Regions from separate parts of the Amphibacillus xylanus NBRC 15112 genome, predicted to be linked through region 1. Evidence: a T-box and tRNA genes for the amino acid it is inferred to sense, from the RefSeq annotation. Region 1 holds a T-box; the other holds one or more tRNA genes.
The links. A T-box is a leader RNA that pairs with one kind of tRNA and senses whether it is charged. The one in region 1 lies ahead of trpS (tryptophan--tRNA ligase), so its partner is inferred to be a tRNA-Trp.
Positions count from the first base shown of each region.

Region 2: it encodes a tRNA-Trp, which carries the amino acid that the T-box ahead of trpS (tryptophan--tRNA ligase) is inferred to sense. The anticodon was not compared.

Region 1 is NC_018704.1:1,855,230-1,866,840, forward strand. It holds gene AXY_RS09110 (ABC transporter permease) at 45-965, opposite strand; gene opp4B (oligopeptide ABC transporter permease) at 986-1,948, opposite strand; gene AXY_RS09120 (ABC transporter ATP-binding protein) at 1,956-2,888, opposite strand; gene AXY_RS09125 (ABC transporter ATP-binding protein) at 2,885-3,898, opposite strand; gene AXY_RS09130 (DUF1593 domain-containing protein) at 4,563-5,915, shown strand; gene AXY_RS09135 (HesB/YadR/YfhF family protein) at 5,950-6,243, opposite strand; T-box leader at 6,426-6,629, shown strand; gene trpS (tryptophan--tRNA ligase) at 6,699-7,691, shown strand; partial or broken gene AXY_RS12615 (transposase) at 7,925-8,152, opposite strand; gene AXY_RS09145 (YjbA family protein) at 8,323-9,078, opposite strand; gene AXY_RS09150 (hypothetical protein) at 9,137-9,334, opposite strand; gene fabF (beta-ketoacyl-ACP synthase II) at 9,522-10,763, opposite strand; gene AXY_RS09160 (beta-ketoacyl-ACP synthase III) at 10,794-11,611, opposite strand, start outside.
Region 2 is NC_018704.1:653,999-665,609, forward strand. It holds gene AXY_RS03305 (D-2-hydroxyacid dehydrogenase) at 1-533, shown strand, start outside; gene AXY_RS03310 (cob(I)yrinic acid a,c-diamide adenosyltransferase) at 535-1,095, shown strand; gene perR (peroxide-responsive transcriptional repressor PerR) at 1,351-1,794, shown strand; rRNA gene AXY_RS03320 (16S ribosomal RNA) at 2,234-3,803, shown strand; rRNA gene AXY_RS03325 (23S ribosomal RNA) at 4,293-7,215, shown strand; rRNA gene rrf (5S ribosomal RNA) at 7,419-7,531, shown strand; tRNA gene AXY_RS03335 (tRNA-Asn) at 7,543-7,617, shown strand; tRNA gene AXY_RS03340 (tRNA-Ser) at 7,622-7,713, shown strand; tRNA gene AXY_RS03345 (tRNA-Glu) at 7,757-7,831, shown strand; tRNA gene AXY_RS03350 (tRNA-Met) at 7,864-7,940, shown strand; tRNA gene AXY_RS03355 (tRNA-Asp) at 7,972-8,048, shown strand; tRNA gene AXY_RS03360 (tRNA-Phe) at 8,075-8,150, shown strand; tRNA gene AXY_RS03365 (tRNA-Tyr) at 8,158-8,243, shown strand; tRNA gene AXY_RS03370 (tRNA-Trp) at 8,272-8,342, shown strand; tRNA gene AXY_RS03375 (tRNA-His) at 8,354-8,429, shown strand; tRNA gene AXY_RS03380 (tRNA-Gln) at 8,462-8,536, shown strand; tRNA gene AXY_RS03385 (tRNA-Gly) at 8,543-8,617, shown strand; tRNA gene AXY_RS03390 (tRNA-Cys) at 8,643-8,716, shown strand; tRNA gene AXY_RS03395 (tRNA-Leu) at 8,722-8,805, shown strand; gene AXY_RS03400 (GIY-YIG nuclease family protein) at 8,944-9,798, shown strand; gene AXY_RS03405 (Ltp family lipoprotein) at 9,991-10,515, shown strand; gene AXY_RS12725 (hypothetical protein) at 10,721-10,861, shown strand; gene AXY_RS03410 (hypothetical protein) at 10,836-11,030, shown strand; gene AXY_RS03415 (hypothetical protein) at 11,073-11,285, shown strand; gene AXY_RS03420 (DUF6944 family repetitive protein) at 11,378-11,611, shown strand, end outside.

The DNA.
Region 1 (11,611 bases):
CACAATAAAAATTATTTTATTTATAAATTAAGACATATAAATATTTAACCACGACGCTGTCTTGCGTCTGTTGCTCTTTTCAATGCTTCACCGACATTTCGGACACTAAGCATTAATAAGAAAATTAAGATCGCAGCTGGTAACCAAATCCACCAACGGTACTCTAATGTTTGTGGGTTTCTTGCATAGCTGAGTAATGTACCTAAACTTGGTGTTGATTCAGGGAAACCAAAGCCTAAGAAAGATAGACCTGATTCTAAACCAATGTTTGCTGCTAAGTTCAATGTCATTGAAACAATAATAATTGAACTAAGGTTAGGTAACACTTGACTAAACATAATCTTCCATTGTGGTGTACCTAATGTTTTTGATGCTTGCGCGTAATCTAACTCGCGCTCTTGTAATGCCTTTGAACGAATTAAACGGGCAATACCCATCCATAAAAAGGCGGTCATAATTAATGAAAAAGCTAATGTACTATAGCTTGGTACAATCGCAACAAATACGATAACGATCATTAAGAACGGTAGGATTTGGAAGAAATCTAACACACGCATCATAACGTTATCAACATTTCCACCAAAGTAACCAGCAATTAAGCCATATGTTACACCGATAACCCCAGTTAAGAAGGTTACGACAAAACCGATCCATAATGAGTTTCGTGTACCGATGATTAACTGACCGAAAACGTCACGTCCACCGTAGTCTGTTCCTAACCAGAATCTACTACTTGGTGGTTCGTGAATCGCAAATAGGTCAACTTTTACAATTTCCTCTAAATCTAATATTCCAGAGATTACAAACACAATGACAGTAATCCCAACAAAGAATATTAATGAAAATAAAGCTAATTTATCACGCACGATTTCGCGCCAAAGAATGTTTAAACCACTTTGACTGCGGTGTGCCTTTTTCTGTTTCTTAGCATCTAAATTTACTGTTTCTACTTTTGTTTCTTCCACTCCACTCACTCCTTCCTCAATTACTTAATTCGAATTCTTGGGTCAACTAAACTTAGGATAATATCAGAAAGTAGCGCTCCTAAGATAGAAGCAATTCCGAATAATAACACGACCGACGTTACGACACTATAGTCTCTCTGAATGATTGACTCCATAAATAGAAGGCCCATTCCAGGATAACTATAAATGGTTTCAATAAACACGGTCCCACCAATTAACCCTGTAATCTCAAATCCGAAAAATGCAGCAATCGGCAATAGTGAGTTTCTCAGCACGTGACGGTTATAGACACGTGATTCTGAAGCACCTTTAGCACGAGCAGTTAAGATAAAATCTTTTTGTTTCGTATCAATAATTTCATTACGTAAATATTGAACGGTACTTACCGTTGTAATCAATGCCATTGATAAAGATGGTAACATTAAGTGATGCGCTCGACTTAACACGTATTCAAATGTACCTGGTGTTAAACCTGCTTGCACACTTGATCCCGTTGGGAACCAACCTAAGTTGAAACCAAAAATCCATAAAGCAACAAGGGCAAAGATAAATAATGGTGTTGCAAAACCAACATACGTATAACCTGTAATCAACTGATCACGTAACGTATCATTGTAACGACCACTTGTAATACCAAGTGGAATGGCAATTAAATACGTAAACACTAACGTTGTTAGTGATAACCAAACCGTATTGTTTAAACGTTGACCGATTAACTCAGTAACATCCATTTTAAATCGGAACGATTGACCTAAATCACCTTTTATTGCACTAGAAATCCAGTTTGCATACTGAACATACCAAGGATCATTTAAACCAAGACGTTCTCTCTGTTCTGCGATTGTTGCAGGGTCAAGGTTTGGATCAATTAAACCTGTTAATGCATCACCCGACATGAGTTGTGCCATTAAAAAGATCAGCACACTTAGTAAAAGAATTTGCGGTAATGTTGTAATTAAGCGTCTAATAATAAATTTCCACATCGGTCATTCACCCTCTCTCTGGCAAAGCAACAAGATGAGTGTCTGAGTGGCGACGCAATGGATAAGCTAAGCCCTTTTCATCAAAGTACTTATCATAATCTTGTTCATATTCTCTTTGAACAGCTTCTCTAAATTCCTTTTGCTTTGCTCGATTATTTGGATTAATATCTGGAATGGCTGCAACTAAGCGCTTCGTATAAATATGTTGTGGATTAGAGAAGATATCATCTGTATCCCCTTCTTCTACAAAACGACCTTTATACATGATGCCAATCCGGTCACTCATATGTTTAACAATACCTAAATCATGACTAATAAATAAGTACGTTAAATTCAGTTCTTTCTGAATATCTTGCATAAAGTTAAGCACCTGTGCTTGAACTGATACGTCAAGTGCAGATACAGGCTCATCAGCAATAATCAGTTTTGGCTTTAGGGCAATCGCACGGGCAATCCCAATACGTTGACGTTGTCCACCTGAGAATTGGTGAGGGTACTTATAAATACTCTCTTCAGATAAACCAACCTTCTCCAATAAACCGATAACTTCAAATAACTCTTCTCTCTTCGTCATCTTTTCAAAGTTTCTAAGTGGTTCAGCGACGATATCAAGGACACGTTTTTTCGGGTTAAGTGATGAATACGGGTCTTGGAAGATCATTTGAATATCGCGTCTAAAGTCTAATTTTTTATTCTTTTTCGAATATAAATCTTTTCCTTCAAATAGCACTTGACCTGATGTAATATCATTTAAACCAATGATAGCTCGACCTGTCGTTGTCTTACCTGAACCTGATTCACCAACAAGACCATAAGTCGTTCCTTGTTCTATTTGAAAAGATACCCCATCGACTGCACGAACTGCGTCGATTTTACGATTCAAGATTCCTCCTCGAATCGGGAAATGAACTTTTAAATCTTTTATCTCAAGAAAGGTCATTTCTTTTCGACCCCCTCTTTATCTGGAAAATAAAAATGTTGATAACATGAGCAGCGGACAAAGTGTCCTGGCTCAATTTCTCTTAATTCTGGGTGTTCCTCGTGTGCAGAATCATCAATCCAAGGAATCCGATCTTTAAAGCGACAACCTACTCGTGGTAAGTGAGCTAATGAAGGGACAATCCCTTGAATAACATGTAACTTCTCTTGTTTTTTAGAATCTGTTGAATTAGGAACTGAATTTAATAATGAACGTGTATATGGATGTTTCGGGTTTTCAAACAATGTTTTCACATCGGTAATCTCAACAATTTCCCCCGCATACATTACCGCTACACGGTCTGCCATCTCCGCCACAACTCCAAGGTCGTGCGTAATTAAAATAATGCCTGCGTCCATTTTTTCTTTAAGGTCTCGAATCAAATCGAGAATTTGCGCTTGGATTGTTACGTCCAGAGCAGTAGTTGGTTCGTCTGCAATTAACAACTCTGGGTCATTAGCAATCGCAATTGCGATCATGACACGTTGGCGCATTCCACCTGATAATTCATGTGGGTATTGATCAATCACATAATTTGGTCGAGGAATACCAACCTGATCCAGCAAATCAATTACTCGATCTTGAACATCCTTTTTCGTTAATTTACGGTCATGTAAAAAGAGCGCCTCACCGATCTGTTGCCCTACTGTCATTAATGGGTTCAATGCAGTTAATGGGTCTTGGAAAATCATCGCCATGTCCTTACCTCGCATCTCATTAAGACGTGAAGCTGACATGTCAATTACATTCTCACCTTTAAATAAGATTTCCCCTTCAATTTTCGCGCGATTATGCAGGCGCATGATTGAAAAAGCTAACGCACTTTTCCCTGATCCTGACTCTCCTACGATAGCTAAGACTTCATTTTTTCTCACATTTAATGAGACGTTGTCAACTGCCGCATAATAATCATCGCGAATTCGAAAGGAGGTCTGTAAATTCTTAATTTTCAATAGCTCTTCGTTACTCACTTAAAACCTCTCCTCTCTCACTCTCTATCCTTTGAAATTTATCAAGCATTTTTATACAAAAGATCTAAATGATTAATTATGAATGCTTTTTAGTAGGCTGACTGTCGTCAAATGTGAGATTTAAATAATTAATCAACTACCCTTTTACATAAAAAAGGCATCGACAGTTAACCTGCAATAAAAAATCTCTATATTTAGAAAATTTAGTAGAGATTAAAATATAAATACTTTTGTATAAACTTGTTTTAAAATATCTACGTATGTAGAAAAATAATTAAAGGACTAAATATTTAGATCTAAAAATGGGCATGCATTTAATTGCATAGAAAGAATTATATTGGATTGGCTTTAAAAATGCAATATTAATCGAATAATAAGATAATATTCGCAAATATAGCAATTTTCAGTTAAATCTCACATTCCTTGATTCTCAAAGGGTTAGAAGTTTTTTAAAATCATTGATTTGACCTATGTAATTTCTTCCTATAAACGTTTTAAACATAATTTATGCAATTTTTGCATTATTTGATTTCCTTTTTCTATTAATAGAATTCACAAATCATAGTAGATTATACAAGTTTTCTTGAATGAAACTTCACGATATATTAAAGTTGTTAATATATAGAAGTATATGACTATACTAAATAATAAGGGGATTAGACAGATGAAAAAGACACGCGTTTTTGTCTTAACTGATATCGAAAATGAACCTGATGATGCGATGTCTCTCGTTCGATTTCTTGTATATGCTAATCAATGGGATATTGAAGGACTTGTAGCCACAACGTCAATTCATTTAAAGGATCGGACGGCAAAACATCGGATTGAAGAGATTGTCACTGCTTATGGAAAGGTTAGAGATCAATTAGAAAAGCATGAACAAGGTTTTCCAACAGCTGATCAACTTAAATGCGTAATTAGTGAGGGGCTTCCCGTCTATGGGTTCAAAGGAGTCGGTAAAGACAAGGATTCAGCTGGATCTGAACGTTTAACACAAGCAATTAAACGACAAGACCATCGTCCATTATGGGTGTTGTGCTGGGGTGGCACGAACGTGCTTGCTCAAGCTCTCTGGAAACTGAAACAAATCTGTTCTCCAGAAGAATTCGATCATTACATTGCACAGCTCCGTGTCTTTACAACTTCTGATCAGGATGATACTGGTCCGTGGCTCCGCAAAACATTTCCGCAATTATTCTATATAACTAGTCCAGGCTTTCATGATGGTGGTGCATATCACTATGCAACGTGGAGTGGAATTAGTGGAGACAGGTTCCATGGACGATTTACTGGTGCTAACTTTGACATTGTTGATAATCCTTGGCTTGAGGAAAATATTAGGTGCAAAGGTCCGCTTGGCGCAAAATACCCTGAAAGTAAGTATTTAATGGAAGGAGATTCACCTACTTTTCTCTATTTAATACATAATGGACTTAGTAATCCAGAACATCCAGAGTGGGGTAGCTGGGGAGGACGCTATGAACTATATACACCTAGAATGCAGAAATACTTTTTAGAAGCAGAAACAAGACCAATATATTCAGACTGTATGGATGAAGTCTTAGGCATTGACGAGCATTGGCATACGAGTAATCATGCCACGATTTGGCGATTTAGAGAAGCATTTCAAAATGACTTTAGTGCACGAATGGATTGGACGATTAAGGAAGTTGATGAAGCGAATCACCCACCAGTTGCTCAGTTAAATCACCCCAATGTTTTATCTGCTAGACCTGGTGATAAAATTGAGCTTAGCGCGAAAGGTTCCTTCGACCCTGATGGTGATCAATTGTCTTATCATTGGTTTTACTATCCAGAAGCAGGATCATTTACATTCAGTCATCCAACGACCCCCGAATCCATTAATATTCATCACGCTGATCAAGAAGAAGCTTATTTTATTGTACCAAGTGAAAATATATTCCGAACTGGTACGATTCATATTATATTAGCGGTCACAGACAACGGGACACCCGCTTTAACTAGATACCAACGCGTCATTATTCACGTAAACTAAAACCAGCAACAGTGATCTTGTTGCTGGTTTTGTTTTATTTATGATATTCGAATGTAATTTCGTCTTGTTCTTCTAAATAGTCAATTTTTAAATCATGACCATCAAAAAACCATAAATCGTCTTGTTCTACAAGGAAACGAACTTTATCTCTTTCAAAAATAATTGCTTCGCCGATCGGTTGATCGACTTTCAAGAAAGCTAAGGCAAAGTTTTTTTGAACTGGACTTGTCCCATATATTTGCGGGTAGAACTTCACATATTCACTTTCATTTACACCGTAATCTTCTTTGAACCATTTTAAAGCTCGATCAGTTGCTTCTATATTCATCATAAAAAATCCTTTCAAGCTTGATTTTAGTTAATTATAAAGCTACTCATATTATACCACGTTTCCCCAATTTTAAAAGAAATCTGATTTACCAGCCAAACCCCATCGATATTACCTATTCATACTTACATATGTCGACTTGCCTTACTTAGTGGAATTGATTATAATATGAATAATTATATTTTAGTGCGTTGACAAAGTTTAGGATTCATAACCACTGGTTTACAAGAGAGTCTGGTCGCTGGAAACAGACACCAAGTTGTGATGAAATTGGGGCTTTCGAGCATGTATGGATAACATACCGTTTTGATCAAACGTTATCAGATCTAAAGTGATCTCATTTTCCGAGATAATTAGGGTGGCACCGCGATCTATTCGTCCCTTTATGATAATTTCGGATTATGGGTTTTTTTATTTTTTTGACTATATTTAGCTAAAAAGGATTGGTGAAACAAATGGAAACAATTTTTTCAGGGATTCAACCTAGTGGTTCATTAACATTAGGAAATTATTTAGGCGCAATGAAACAGTTTGTAGAATTACAAGAAGACTATAATTGTTATTTCTGTATTGTCGATGAGCATGCCATTACAGTACCACAGGATCGACTAAAATTAAGAAAGAACATCCGAGAGCTTGCAGCACTTTATATTGCTAGCGGAATCGATCCGAATAAAGCAACATTATTTATTCAATCAGAAGTACCAGCCCATACACAATTAGGTTGGATTATGCAGACACAAAGCTATATTGGTGAGTTGGAAAGAATGACACAATTTAAAGATAAGTCAAAAGGTAAGGAAGCAGTGTCATCAGCCTTACTCACTTACCCACCATTAATGGCAGCAGATATTCTACTATATAATACGAGCTTAGTACCTGTTGGAAATGACCAAACACAGCACTTAGAATTGACACGTGATTTAGCTGAACGATTTAACAACAAGTACAACGATATTTTTACAATTCCACAAATCAAGGTCTCAGAAGTTGGCGCAAGAATCATGTCACTGCAAGAGCCGACAAAGAAAATGAGTAAATCAGATGTTAACCAAAAAGCAACCATTTATATGCTCGACGAACCAAAGCAAATTGAGAAAAAGATAAAAAGCGCTGTGACAGATTCAGACGGTGTCGTTCGTTTCGATAAAGAGCAGAAACCAGGCATAAGCAACTTGATGACGATTCTTGCAAGTTGTACAAATCAAACATTAGAACAAATAGAAGAAAAATATCGCGGTGTTGGTTACGGACAATTCAAACAAGATGTCGCTGATGCTGTCGTTAATGAATTAAGACCGATCCAAGAACGATTCTATCAAATCATCGATTCTCAAGAACTAGATGATATCTTAGATCAAGGAGCTGAAAAAGCAAGTTTCGTTGCTAATAAAACATTAGCTAAAGCTAAAAAAGCTATGGGACTTGGCCGAGTTAAAAAACGATAATATGTGGTTCAATGTTAAATAGTGTTGGTAGGTTTATAATTAGTCGAGAATAAATTTATATTGGTTTTAATAAAGATACAACTTATTCACCGCAGGTGAAATACACTCGCTTTCCGCGGGCACGGCTTTTAGCTAACTAAGGCAAGCAAAGAGCGCTTGCCTTAGTTGATCTTCAGCTCGTGCTCTTCCCGCAGGAGTCTCGTGTATTTCACCTGCTGTTTTTCACGTCTAAATTAAATGGCTGCTTCATATCGTGTTTCTTTTTGCATTTTTTTACTCAAATTTGTTTCTATTGATTTAAACTTGAAGTGAATCATCATTCGTTTCTTGAAATTATAAAAATTACGATAACCGTATGCGACTTTGCTTAGTACCTTGATCTTGTTGTTAATCCCTTCAATTCGACCGTTGTTGTATGTGTGAATAAAACTAATCTTTATATATGGTAAATGCATACTTATAATAAAAAAATAACGTTAGTAAGTTTTCAAACTCACCAACGTTATATATTGTACAACCTAATTTGTAAGTAGATTATCTATCATTAGTACTTAAATGGCTGCTACTTAGGGTTTTGGTCATACAAGGAGAAAAACATGATTATAAATAAGTAACAGCCATAATACTAAGTCTATTTAATCCGCTTGATTTGTGTATCATTATCAATTTGATTTGCTTTATCCCACAATTGTTCAAACAATGGCTGACCCTTAATAATTTGTTGACAAAACTGTTCATGCTTAATAGTCCAACCATGATAAATATGCTGATAAAGCCGATCCCAAGCCTTTTGAAAAGACAATCCTTGAATTAATTGATACTGTTCCGGCTCCCATTCTGTTAACCAATAATGAACCTCATCCAAATTCTTACCTTCGCGTAACTGATCTAGCGCAAGCATGACCAGCTGTTTTAATTCTCGCTCACGCCGACTCAACCCAAGCATAGCTTCACGAGATAAGGAGAATATATGATTAGACTCTTGATTGCGAAGTTTTTTCATTGAAATAGACATCGGATTAATCATCCGAATCATCTGATAAACACGGCGTTCGTGACGAGGAATTAAGCGGCTTTTCTTCAATGGAATCCGGTATCCCATCGTATCAAATGCAATAATTCCTTCTCCATCTGTAACAACTGCGGCATATTCAATCGTACGGCCATTTTTTATCGCTCGATTATGAATCTTCATTAATAATCTTTCTGGTAAATCATCAAGATCATTCTCTATATATTGATATAACTCCTTTTCAATATATAAAAGTGGTATTGTATCAAGTAATTCAATTTTGTCTCGTTTTCTCCATTCAAAGAACGGACAGACATTATACCCTTTATCTTCACCTTCAAACCAATTAACCCATACGTCATTCAAAACGAGCATGAACAACCCTCACTTATTCATCTTTAAAAAATAGTATCACCAATTTTTACAGTTTTATTCATTTCATGCGTTTTAAAATCCGGTAATATCCAGGAATCATTAATAACAAACCAACGAAGAATAGCTGACATTCTGTTTGCCTTAAGACAAAGCCCCAATAGCTTGACCATGATAATCCGGCCGGTACAAGATTTAAATATAAGATCATCATAACGCCACCAGCAACGGTAAGGCCAAATCCTATTAAAAACAACATCACTATTCCTCCCTATGGCTTGTCCTTTCTACTAAAGTCTATGTTTTATATAAAAAAAAAGACCTTTCATATAAATATGAAAGATCTTCTATTATAAACCGGCATTAGGATAAAAATAAGAAATAGGGTAACTAACGTAAAGGTGAGTTTTATGCCAGTTTAATTAATAGCTTCATTAAATACTAATTTATGCTTGATACTTTTTAAAAACTAAACTAGCATTATGTCCACCAAAACCGAGTGAGTTAGATAATGCTACATTAACTGTAGCTTCTCGCGCCTGATTTGCTACATAATCTAAATCACAATCTGGATCAGGTGTCTCGTAATTGATTGTCGGCGGTACAATTCCTGTTTCAATTGCTTTAATAGAAGCAATTGCTTCAATACCACCTGCTGCTCCTAGTAAATGACCTGTCATCGATTTAGTAGATGAGATCATTAACTGTGACGCATGATCTTGGAAAACAGCTTTCACTGCTGTAGTTTCATATTTATCATTAAAGGCAGTACTTGTCCCATGTGCATTAATATAATCTACATCTTCAGGCGTTAATCCCGCGTCTTCAATTGCTTGCTTCATAGCGCGCTGTGCACCTTCGCCTTCAGGAGCTGGTGCAGTAATATGGTAAGCATCGGCTGTAGCACCATACCCGACAATTTCGGCATATATGTGTGCACCCCTTTTCAGAGCAGAATCAAGAGATTCTAATACTAGAATTCCTGCCCCTTCCCCCATGACAAAACCATCACGATTTTTATCAAATGGGCGGCTTGCTGTGTTTGGATCTTGATTAAATGATAGCGCACGTGCAGAAGAGAATCCTGCAAAGGACATATTCGTTAATGGTGCTTCCGCGCCACCGGTAATCATTACTTCTGCATCGCCACGTTCAATCACTTTAAATGCATCACCAATTGAATTAGTACCAGTTGCACAAGCAGTCACTGTACAAGAGTTAATCCCTTTAGCTCCTAAATGGATCGAAATTTGACCAGCAGCCATATCAGGAATTAGCATTGGTACAAAGAATGGACTGACTCGTCGATAACCTTTGTCAATAAAAATTCTAAATTGCTCTTCGTACGTGGCCATTCCACCAATTCCTGAGCCAACCCATACGCCTACTTGTTCAGCATTACTTTCATCAATTTTAAGTTTAGCATCATCGACAGCTAATTTAGCTGCTGCTAAAGCATACTGTGTAAATAAATCCATTCTTTTTGCATCTTTTTTATCCATATATAAGATTGGATCAAAATCTTTTATTTCACCGGCAACTTTTGCAGGGAAATCATCTTTATTTACTTTCGTTACAAAATCGATCCCAGACTTACCAGCAATCAAATTCGACCAAAATTGATCTATAGTCGAACCTAAAGGTGTTATTGCACCCATACCTGTTACCACAACACGTTTTTGTCCCATTAGGCATCCTCCTCTTGATTTTTTTATTTGCTATTTACCCCATCGAAGTGTTAAAGCACCCCAAGTTAATCCGCCACCAAATCCGACCAAGACGATAACATCACCAGTATTAATTTTCCCTGCTTGAACATCCTCTGATAAGGCAATCGGTATTGAAGCAGCTGATGTATTACCATATTTATTAATTGAATAAGACATTTTCTCTTTACTAATCGCTAAACGTTCACGTGCAGCCTCCATAATCCGAAAATTCGCTTGATGTGGAATTAAATAATCAACATCAGCTTTTGACAGACCGGCTTTTTTAACGACGTTTTCAGCTGACTCAGGCATTTGGCGGACGGCAAACTTAAATACTTCTCTACCATTCATTTGAATGCTTTTATCATCTTGATAAAGTGACGCTCCACCTGTCCCGTCTGCACCAAGTTCAAATGATAAAATACCATGTCCCTCAGATACCTTTCCAATTACCGCTGCACCTGCACCATCTCCAAAAAGAACGCACGTATTTCGATCTGTCCAATCAGTAATTTTAGAAAGCTTCTCAGCACCTACGACTAAGATATTTTTATATACACCGTTATTAACAAATTGTTGTGCAGTAACTACTCCATAAATAAATCCAGAACACGCTGCACCAATATCCATTGCAGCAGCTCGACTTGCACCTAATTTTTCTTGAATTTGGCATGCAACAGAAGGGAATGATTGATCAGCTGTAACAGTTGATACGATGATCATATCGATATCATTTGGTGTTAAATTAGCATTTTCAATCGCCATTTTAGCAGCTTGATATGCTAAATCCGATGTGTCTTCTTCCTTAGCGATATGACGTGTTTCAA
Region 2 (11,611 bases), 1.2 Mb from region 1:
TAACTGTTGTCGGTGCTGGATCAATTGGTTCAGAATTAGCGAGACTATCAAAGGCCTTTCATATGAAGACGATAGCTGTAACTAATTCCGGCGGAGAACGTCCATATTTTGATCAAGTCTATCAAAATGATCAAATTAAAGAAGCGTTAGAGCAAGCGGATTTTATCGTTTCGATATTGCCTGAGACAGAAAAAACGAAAGGTTATTATAGTAAAGATCATTTTAAATGGATGAAACAATCAGCGATATTTTTAAATATGGGACGAGGATCAGCAGTAACAGAAAATGTGTTGCTACAAGCATTAAATGATAATGAAATTGAGCATGCTATATTAGATGTGACACCGATTGAACCATTACCAAGGGAAAGTCAGTTATGGTCTCATGAAAAGGTAACATTAACACCTCATATTTCTGGTGGGTCAGAACAATATATACCACGTGCTGTGGCGTTATTCCGTGAAAGTCTCATGGAGTTTTTAGAAACAAGTACAGTATCAATAAATAAAATAAACATAGATAAGGGGTATTAAGATGCGAATATATACAAGATCTGGAGACAAGGGTGAGACATCTTTAGTCTATGGAGAACGAGTGCCGAAAAATCACTTGCGTGTAGAAGCATACGGAACATGTGATGAGGCAAATGCAGTAATTGGAATCGCAACAAGCTCGATTGATCAAGGTTTAAGTTGGTCAATACAAGAAAGAAAATCTTTTGTGGAATGTATGCATAGAATTCAAACACTTCTATTTCATGTTGGAGCAGAGTTGTCAACTCCAAAAGGAAAAGAAGTAGCTTGGCCGATTACTCAAGATCATATAGATCGTTTAGAGGAAACTATAGATAAATGGGAACAAGAGGTTCCACCATTAACGCAATTTATTTTACCAAATGGTCATCCAACAGGTGCAAGTTTACATCATGCTCGAACAATTGTTAGACGTGCTGAACGAATTGTGGTTGGCATCAAGGATGAAGTTAATCCACTTGTCTTAGTATTTTTAAATCGTCTCTCTGATCTATTATTTGTTGCGGCAAGGTATGTCAATAAATTTAGTGTTTATGATGAAATTGAATTTGTTAAAGAATAATAAATACAAATGAAAACATCCACTACCTCTAAATGAGTATGTCATTTAATTGACATACTAAGTATTACAGAGTAAACTGATTATAAGAATTATAATATAATAATTGAAACAATAGAGTAAAGAAACTTATCTATGTTTTGAAAATGATTTTAGACTATAGTCGCTAATGAAAGTGGTTTTCCTTTAGCAATTAATTATAGTAATTAATGATTAATGAATAATGATTTTATTTTATTGAAAGTGAGGTGGGTGGCCATGCACGATCATCATGAGCATAATGAACTTCAAGATGCAGTTGAACGATTGAAACAATCAGGTGTGCGAATTACTCCACAACGATTTGCTGTTTTAGAATTTTTAGTTAACGCTAAATCGCATCCAACAGCTGATGAAATTTATAAAGCTTTAGAGGGTAAGTTCCCAAACATGAGTGTTGCTACAGTATATAATAACTTGCGTGTATTTAGAGAAATCGGATTGGTGAAGGAATTAACATACGGTGATGCCTCTAGTCGTTTTGATTACACAACATCAAAACATTATCATGTTATATGTGAGTCTTGCGGTAAAATTGTTGATTTCCATTATCCAACATTAGATGAAGTTGAATCATTGGCTGAAAAAGTAACAGGCTTTTCAATCAGTCACCACCGCATGGAAATATACGGAACATGCCCGGGATGTAAAGTCACACATTAATAATTTTCACGCTAAACTCTGGATTAATCTAATAAATCCAGAGTTTTTTTAATCAACTTGTATTAGTTCCTTCATTGATAGGTAAAAATAATCTTTAGTCAATTTGAAAATTAATTTATATTTTTTCAAAAAAACTATTGGCGAAAATAAAAAAACATGCTATAGTATTAAACGTCGCTCGAGATTGGAGCTACCACCTCTAGTAATAAAAGAGGTAGTCACTGATTAACGTTAATACTTATCTTTTAAAAGGTTTTAAAAAAATAAAAAATAAGTGTTGACTTTTGAAGGTTAATCGGTATATAATATAAAAGCTGTCGCAAACGAAGGCAGTAACAATTGATCTTTGAAAACTGAATCCAAACAACGAAAGATGTTAAGAAAAACAAGTAAGAAGAAGCTAGTGCTTCAAAATTGAGTTAATCGTAACTCTATCAATTTTATTGAGAGTTTGATCTTGGCTCAGGATGAACGCTGGCGGCGTGCCTAATACATGCAAGTCGAGCGCGTGAAATTAAACAGATCTCTTCGGAGTGACGTTTAATGGATCGAGCGGCGGATGGGTGAGTAACACGTGGGCAACCTGCCTATAAGACTGGGATAACTTACGGAAACGTGAGCTAATACCGGATAAAACCTTTTGTCTCCTGACAAGAGGATAAAAGATGGCGCAAGCTATCACTTATAGATGGGCCCGCGGCGCATTAGCTAGTTGGTGAGATAAAAGCTCACCAAGGCAACGATGCGTAGCCGACCTGAGAGGGTGATCGGCCACACTGGGACTGAGACACGGCCCAGACTCCTACGGGAGGCAGCAGTAGGGAATCTTCCGCAATGGACGAAAGTCTGACGGAGCAACGCCGCGTGAACGAAGAAGGTCTTCGGATCGTAAAGTTCTGTTGTTAGGGAAGAACACGTACCATTCGAATAGGGTGGTACCTTGACGGTACCTAACGAGAAAGCCCCGGCTAACTACGTGCCAGCAGCCGCGGTAATACGTAGGGGGCAAGCGTTGTCCGGAATTATTGGGCGTAAAGCGCGCGCAGGCGGTTCTTTAAGTCTGATGTGAAATCTTGCGGCTCAACCGCAAGCGGTCATTGGAAACTGGAGAACTTGAGGACAGAAGAGGAGAGTGGAATTCCACGTGTAGCGGTGAAATGCGTAGAGATGTGGAGGAACACCAGTGGCGAAGGCGACTCTCTGGTCTGTAACTGACGCTGAGGCGCGAAAGCGTGGGTAGCGAACAGGATTAGATACCCTGGTAGTCCACGCCGTAAACGATGAGTGCTAGGTGTTAGGGGGTTTCCGCCCCTTAGTGCTGGCGTTAACGCATTAAGCACTCCGCCTGGGGAGTACGGCCGCAAGGCTGAAACTCAAAAGAATTGACGGGGACCCGCACAAGCGGTGGAGCATGTGGTTTAATTCGAAGCAACGCGAAGAACCTTACCAGGTCTTGACATCCCGCTGACCGCTATGGAGACATAGCTTTCCCTTCGGGGACAGCGGTGACAGGTGGTGCATGGTTGTCGTCAGCTCGTGTCGTGAGATGTTGGGTTAAGTCCCGCAACGAGCGCAACCCTTGAACTTAGTTGCCAGCATTCAGTTGGGCACTCTAAGTTGACTGCCGGTGACAAACCGGAGGAAGGTTGGGATGACGTCAAATCATCATGCCCCTTATGACCTGGGCTACACACGTGCTACAATGGATGGTACAAAGGGCTGCGAAACCGCGAGGTGGAGCCAATCCCATAAAACCATTTTCAGTTCGGATTGTAGGCTGCAACTCGCCTACATGAAGCCGGAATCGCTAGTAATCGCGGATCAGAATGCCGCGGTGAATACGTTCCCGGGTCTTGTACACACCGCCCGTCACACCACGAGAGTTAGCAACACCCGAAGTCGGTGAGGTAACGCTTTTAGCGAGCCAGCCGCCGAAGGTGGGGCCAATGATTGGGGTGAAGTCGTAACAAGGTAGCCGTATCGGAAGGTGCGGCTGGATCACCTCCTTTCTAAGGAAAATCAGGAAGTGGAGACGCCTTGCTCATCGACGTACAGATTGGAGAAGGCCTGACGAGATAAAGGAAATACGATGAACGTAAGTGAATCGATATTGACTTATCGTAGGAAGGCATTCGAAATCTGCTAGTCGATAAGGCGTCGGAGCTAGACTGATCTAGGAACAGCCCTACGGGCTGACTTAACAATTCAGTTGTTTGGTTCAGTTTTGAGAGATCAATCTCTCAAAGGATCTTCTGTTAAAATCGTCACATCCGTGGGACTGCGATTACTCGCCCCATCGAAAACATTTGTGACAACACAGAAGTCACCACATCCGTGTGGAAGCGTACCTTGAAAACTAGATAAGAATAAACAGTAAGTGAACATTCCTTATTTATGAGGATTGAACACGAACTGTATGACAAGACATCAAATCAAACTTTTAAACAAAGTAAGACCAAAAGTCTTTTTTACTGTGAAGCAATAAAAAGTTCAACTTTAGTTAAGTAAGAAAGAGCGCACGGTGGATGCCTTGGCACTAGGAGCCGACGAAGGACGGGACAAACACCGATATGTCTCGGGGAGCTGTACGTAAGCATTGATCCGGGAATTTCCGAATGGGGGAACCCACTACTCGTAATGGAGTAGTACATTTAACTGAATCCATAGGTTAAATGAGGCAGACCTGGGGAACTGAAACATCTAAGTACCCAGAGGAAGAGAAAGCAAAAGCGATTTCCTGAGTAGCGGCGAGCGAAACGGAATTAGCCCAAACCAGTAAGCTTGCTTACTGGGGTTGTAGGACACATCATTAGGAGTTACAAAGTGACGATTTACACGAAGCGATCTGGAAAGGTCCGCGATACAAGGTAACAGCCCTGTAGTGGAAAGATCATCACCTCCGATGTGTATCCTGAGTACGGCGGAACACGTGAAATTCCGTTGGAATCCGGGAGGACCATCTCCCAAGGCTAAATACTCCCTAGTGACCGATAGTGAACCAGTACCGTGAGGGAAAGGTGAAAAGCACCCCGGGAGGGGAGTGAAATAGTACCTGAAACCGTGTGCTTACAAGTAGTCGGAGCCCGTTAATGGGTGACGGCGTACCTTTTGTAGAATGGACCGGCGAGTTACGATTTTCTGCAAGGTTAAACCAGAAAAGGTGAAGCCGCAGCGAAAGCGAGTCTGAAACGGGCGAATATAGTAGAAGGTCGTAGACCCGAAACCGTGTGATCTACCCATGTCCAGGGTGAAGGTCAGGTAACACTGACTGGAGGCCCGAACCCACGTATGTTGAAAAATGCGGGGATGAGGTGTGGGTAGGGGTGAAAAGCCAATCGAACACGGAGATAGCTGGTTCTCTCCGAAATAGCTTTAGGGCTAGCCTCAAGATACGTATCCTGGAGGTAGAGCACTGATTGAACTAGGGGCCCTCATCGGGTTACCGAATTCAGTCAAACTCCGAATGCCAGAGATATAGACTTGGGAGTCAGACTATGGGTGATAAGGTTCATAGTCGAGAGGGAAACAACCCAGACCGTCAGCTAAGGTCCCAAAGTATACGTTAAGTGGAAAAGGATGTGGCGTTGCACAGACAACCAGGATGTTGGCTTAGAAGCAGCCACCATTTAAAGAGTGCGTAATAGCTCACTGGTCGAGTGACGCTGCGCCGAAAATGTACCGGGGCTAAACGTATCACCGAAGCTACGGATTGATCTTCGATCAATGGTAGGAGAGCGTTGTAAGTGCAGAGAAGTCAGACCGAGAGGACTGGTGGAGCGCTTAGAAGTGAGAATGCCGGTATGAGTAGCGAAAAAGAAGTGAGAATCTTCTTCACCGAATGCCTAAGGTTTCCTGAGGAAGGCTCGTCCACTCAGGGTTAGTCAGGACCTAAGCCGAGGCCGAAGGGCGTAGGCAATGGATGACAGGTTGATATTCCTGTACCACCTCGTGACCGTTACGAGCGAAGGGGGGACGCAGGAGGATAAGAAAAGCGTGCTGATGGAAATGCACGCCCAATCAGTGAGTGAGTCAGATAGGCAAATCCGTCTGATATTAATCATGAGCTGTGATGGGGAGGGAAATATAGTACCGAAGTTTCTGATTCCACACTGCCAAGAAAAGCCTCTAGCCAGGACACAGGTGCCTGTACCGCAAACCGACACAGGTAGGCGAGATGAGAATTCTAAGGTGAGCGGGAGAACTCTCGTTAAGGAACTCGGCAAAATGACCCCGTAACTTCGGGAGAAGGGGTGCTTCTTTTAGAAGAAGCCGCAGTGAAAAGGCCCAAGCGACTGTTTAGCAAAAACACAGGTCTCTGCGAAGCCGCAAGGCGAAGTATAGGGGCTGACACCTGCCCGGTGCTGGAAGGTTAAGGGAATGCGTTAGTACCTTTGGTACGAAGCGTTGAACTGAAGCCCCAGTGAACGGCGGCCGTAACTATAACGGTCCTAAGGTAGCGAAATTCCTTGTCGGGTAAGTTCCGACCCGCACGAAAGGTGCAACGACTTGGGCACTGTCTCAACGAGAGACCCGGTGAAATTATACTATGCGTGAAAATGCGCATTACCCGCGACAGGACGGAAAGACCCCGTGGAGCTTTACTGTAGCTTGATATTGAATGTTGATGCCATTTGTACAGGATAGGTGGGAGCCAAAGAAGCGTGAGCGCTAGCTTACGTGGAGGCGCCGGTGGGATACCACCCTGATGGTGTTGACCTTCTAACCCAGGACCGTTATCCGGTTCGGAGACAGTGTCAGGCAGGCAGTTTGACTGGGGCGGTCGCCTCCTAAAGAGTAACGGAGGCGCCCAAAGGTTCCCTCAGAATGGTTGGAAATCATTCATAGAGTGTAAAGGCAGAAGGGAGCTTGACTGCGAGACCTACAAGTCGAGCAGGGACGAAAGTCGGGCTTAGTGATCCGGTGGTTCCGCATGGAAGGGCCATCGCTCAACGGATAAAAGCTACCCCGGGGATAACAGGCTTATCTCCCCCAAGAGTCCACATCGACGGGGAGGTTTGGCACCTCGATGTCGGCTCATCGCATCCTGGGGCTGTAGTCGGTCCCAAGGGTTGGGCTGTTCGCCCATTAAAGCGGTACGCGAGCTGGGTTCAGAACGTCGTGAGACAGTTCGGTCCCTATCCGTCGTGGGCGTTTGGAAGTTTGAGAGGAGCTGTCCTTAGTACGAGAGGACCGGGATGGACATACCGCTGGTGCACCAGTTGTTCCGCCAGGAGCATGGCTGGGTAGCTACGTATGGAAAGGATAAGTGCTGAAAGCATCTAAGCATGAAGCCTCCCTCAAGATGAGACTTCCCATCTTTTAGAGTAAGATCCCTCAGAGACGATGAGGTAGATAGGTTCGAGGTGGAAGCATGGTGACATGTGAAGCTGACGAATACTAATCGATCGAGGACTTAACTAAAACAAAAAGCGAAAGCGACTATTCAGCATTGAATTTGATGACACTTGTCAGGTGCATTTCTTATCTAGTTTTCAGGGTATACATTTTAGACACAATTGTGTTTATAAAAAATGTTTTTCCTTGAAAACACTTGCAATTCTGTTAAGAAATGAGTATAATATATCTTGTCCTTGTAAAATTAGCACTTAGGATAACCTTCAAGATTTAGTGACAATAGCGAAGAGGTCACACCTGTTTCCATACCGAACACAGAAGTTAAGCTCTTCAGCGCCGATGGTAGTTGGGTCTTCCCTGCGAGAGTAGGACGTCGCTAAGCATTTAATCCGTTCCACAGTAGCTCAGTGGTAGAGCAATCGGCTGTTAACCGATCGGTCGTAGGTTCGAATCCTACCTGTGGAGCCATTATGGAGAGCTGTCCGAGTGGCTGAAGGAGCACGACTGGAACTCGTGTGGGCGGCGTAAGCTGTCTCGAGGGTTCAAATCCCTCGCTCTCCGCCACTAAAGTATTAATTTACTAGAAACTGTTATCTTATTTTACATAGGCCCGTTGGTCAAGCGGTTAAGACACCGCCCTTTCACGGCGGTAACACGGGTTCGAATCCCGTACGGGTCACCAATTTTTATAACATGATATTATACTTTTATCTTCGCGGGGTGGAGCAGTCTGGTAGCTCGTCGGGCTCATAACCCGGAGGTCGTAGGTTCAAATCCTGCCCCCGCAACCAAAATACATCTCTAACTAAATATATAGTAAATGGTCCGGTAGTTCAGTTGGTTAGAATGCCTGCCTGTCACGCAGGAGGTCGCGGGTTCGAGTCCCGTCCGGACCGCCATTTATCTATTAACTTTCATCAGAAATGGCTCAATAGCTCAGCTGGTAGAGCAACGGACTGAAGATCCGTGTGTCGGCGGTTCGACTCCGTCTTGAGCCACCATTTTCTTGGAGGGATAGCGAAGTTGGCCAAACGCGGCGGACTGTAAATCCGCTCCCATCGGGTTCGTAGGTTCGAGTCCTACTCCCTCCACCATTTCTCTTTTAACATTTTATTTTTTTATAGGGGTATAGTTTAACGGTAGAATAGAGGTCTCCAAAACCTTTGGTGTGGGTTCGATTCCTACTACCCCTGTTTTATTTATGGCGATCGTGGTGAAGTGGTTAACACATCGGATTGTGGATCCGACATGCGTGGGTTCGATCCCCATCGATCGCCCCATAAAACTTTAAATTATAAATATTATAGAGCGTTGGGCTATAGCCAAGCGGTAAGGCAACGGTTTTTGGGTCCGTCATGCGCTGGTTCGAATCCAGCTAGCCCAGCCATTTAATGCGGAAGTAGTTCAGTGGTAGAACACCACCTTGCCAAGGTGGGGGTCGCGGGTTCGAATCCCGTCTTCCGCTCCATTTTTATTTTTAGCGCGAATATCCCGGCGGTATAGCCAAGTGGTAAGGCAGAGGTCTGCAAAACCTTCATCACCGGTTCAAATCCGGTTACCGCCTCCAATTATGCCGGTGTGGCGGAATTGGCAGACGCGCGGGACTCAAAATCCCGTGTCCCCTGGGACGTGTCGGTTCGACCCCGACCACCGGTATTCTTACTTAAACAATTTAACCTTATAAATGATAGAACACTCGTGAATTTCCAAAAATTGATATTTGCGAGTTTTTTTGTTTATAAGAATGTAATTTAGATAATTTTGTGTTACTCAATATAAAAGGAGTAGAAACAAATGAATAGAATCAAATTGAATGATATTTTAGGGTTAAATGATACAGAGATATCTAATAGTAAAATAGAGCTTAATATGCAGGCCGGTGTAGGCGGAAAATCATATATTGATCTATGGCTTTATAGTAGTGATATAGACAAAGAAAATGGCACATGTCCTGAGTGTGGATATTGGGGCTGGTACGGTAAACAAAGAAACTTTAGCCCAGGACAGTGGGTGTTTAGCTTTGTTAGAATTCGCGATAATGAGTGGCTATTTACTTCAGCGGCAGAGATAATAGACGTACCAGAAAATACATTTGCTAAGGTTAAGATTATTGAAAAGTATAAACCGTTATTTGGTAGACTAGTAATTGATTTAGTGAAAGGTAATACCTTTGCTAGATACACGTTTAACCTTTCACGATACATAGACGAGAGCAATGTTAAGGAAATTTTACCGACGATGTATGGCGGACAAGATTTCCCAGGATATGATAAAGTAAATATTTCTTATAAGCAATTAGAATCAATCATTATTCGTGGTAAGCGAGACTGGATTGCCGCACTTGAGAATCAAAAAGCTGTATATTTACTGACAGATAAAAGTAATGGAAAAATGTATGTAGGGTCTGCCACAAGTGATTATGGAATGCTGTTACAAAGATGGAAAAGCTACATTGAAAGTGGTCATGGTGGTAATAAAGAATTAATAGAGTTGGTAAATAAAGAGGGATTTGATTATATCAAATCTAATTTTTATTATTCAATTCTTGAAAATTATAATGCAAAAGTAGATGACCATATAATCTTAGAAAGAGAATCATGGTGGAAAGAAACTCTGCAAACTAGAATATTTGGTTATAATAGTAATTAATTTATTCTACATCAAGTCAATTTTGTAAAATAAGTGATATTATTAGCTTTAAATCTGAATGATTAATAGTTCTAAGCTATTTATTAAGTAAACTTATTAAACTACTTATCCATTTTCAGTATCAATTTCTTGCAAATGATTGTTTAATGAGTGATAATATAATAGTTTATTACAATATTGGGGGGTACATACATGAAGAAAGCACTATTTTTGCTTATGGCATTGCTAGTCTCAATTACTCTAATTGCATGTGGTGAAGTTGATAGTGACGATAGCAAACAAGCTGTCGATACACCAGATGTTGAGGAAACTGAATCTAATGATGACGAAGCAGAAGAGACAGAAACAGAGACAGAAGCAAATGTTGAGGAAGATGAAGTAGAAGAGGAGCAAACAGAATCTGAAGATGTTCCGCGTGAATATCGTAATGCTTTAAAAGCTGCTCAAAATTACATCGACCTTATGCATTTCTCAGAGAAAGGACTTTTCGAACAATTAACTTCTGAGTTTGGAGATCAATATCCAGAAGAAGCTGCACAATATGCAATTGAAAATGTGGATGTTGATTACAAAGAAGAAGCTCTTGAAGCAGCAATTAGCTATTTAGAATTCATGCCGATGTCTGATCAAGAATTATTCGAACAGCTTACATCTGAATACGGTGAGCAATTTACTGATGAACAAGCGCAATATGCTCTTGACAATTTACCAGAGTAAAATTGCCTAAATAAGATTAAAAGTGTTAGTGAGTTCAAATTGAACTTGCTAACACTTTTTTGATTATAGTATATAAGCTTATGGTGAGTTCTTAAACGTAATAGTAAATCCCTAATTAATCACTTATAATTAGGTTTATTTAGCTAATTCAACGAACTACTCACATTATATTTTCAAATGCCATAAATTAAAGGAGACAATCAAGATGAGCTTTTTCGAACACGTTAGCCATGATGCTTGGATTCAAAGTATTGGTACAATAATTGGAGCGTTTATGGGTGCATTGACGGCAGGAATTATTATGATCAAAAGTCATCAAATTGAAAGAAAACGAAGATCGTGTTGAACAGTTGAATACATTTATCTCGTTTTATACTGGTTATAAACCAAAACTTGATGAATATATGACGGTTTTAAGAAGAATCAGTATAGTAACAAGTCAAACGACCATTGATAATAATGCGGTTATTAATCTATTGACTGAGCTATCAGAACTAGTTAAAACAGATAGGTAGCTTGATGTGATTAATCTATTAAATTTACCGTCAAAAGTTATGATGAGAATTCAAGTGATTCGGAAAAGTATTAAAAACATAGTTCAAGGAGCCTTGATTGATATTGAAAGTATGAATGAAGATAAATTAAAGAATATTCAATCAAATGTTGATCGTATTTTCCGTTATTATCAAGACTTAGAGGAAATGGACCAGGCAGCGATAATTGAACTTAAAGAAATGCATAAAAATAAGAACTTAATTAATCTAGATTAGTTGACTCTTCCGCTTATGACAATTGGGGTGCCAATTTCTTTCTTACTGAATAAAATGATTATATGCATATTGTTCAGTAGGGGGAGAAACAGTTGGGTGGTTCGAATACATTACTAATTGGATCATGGATTAATGCGATTGGAACTATTGTTGTGGCATTATCTGAAATTAAAGATTTAACAAGCGATCAACCCGTAAGTGATACAATAGTTGAATTAGCTGGAATAATGGAATTATTAGGTCTGGCTCTGATGCGAATTGATATCGAAGAAGATCTTGATGAAGGTACTGACAATATGATTGAGAGTTTCGGCGATGCCGATGAT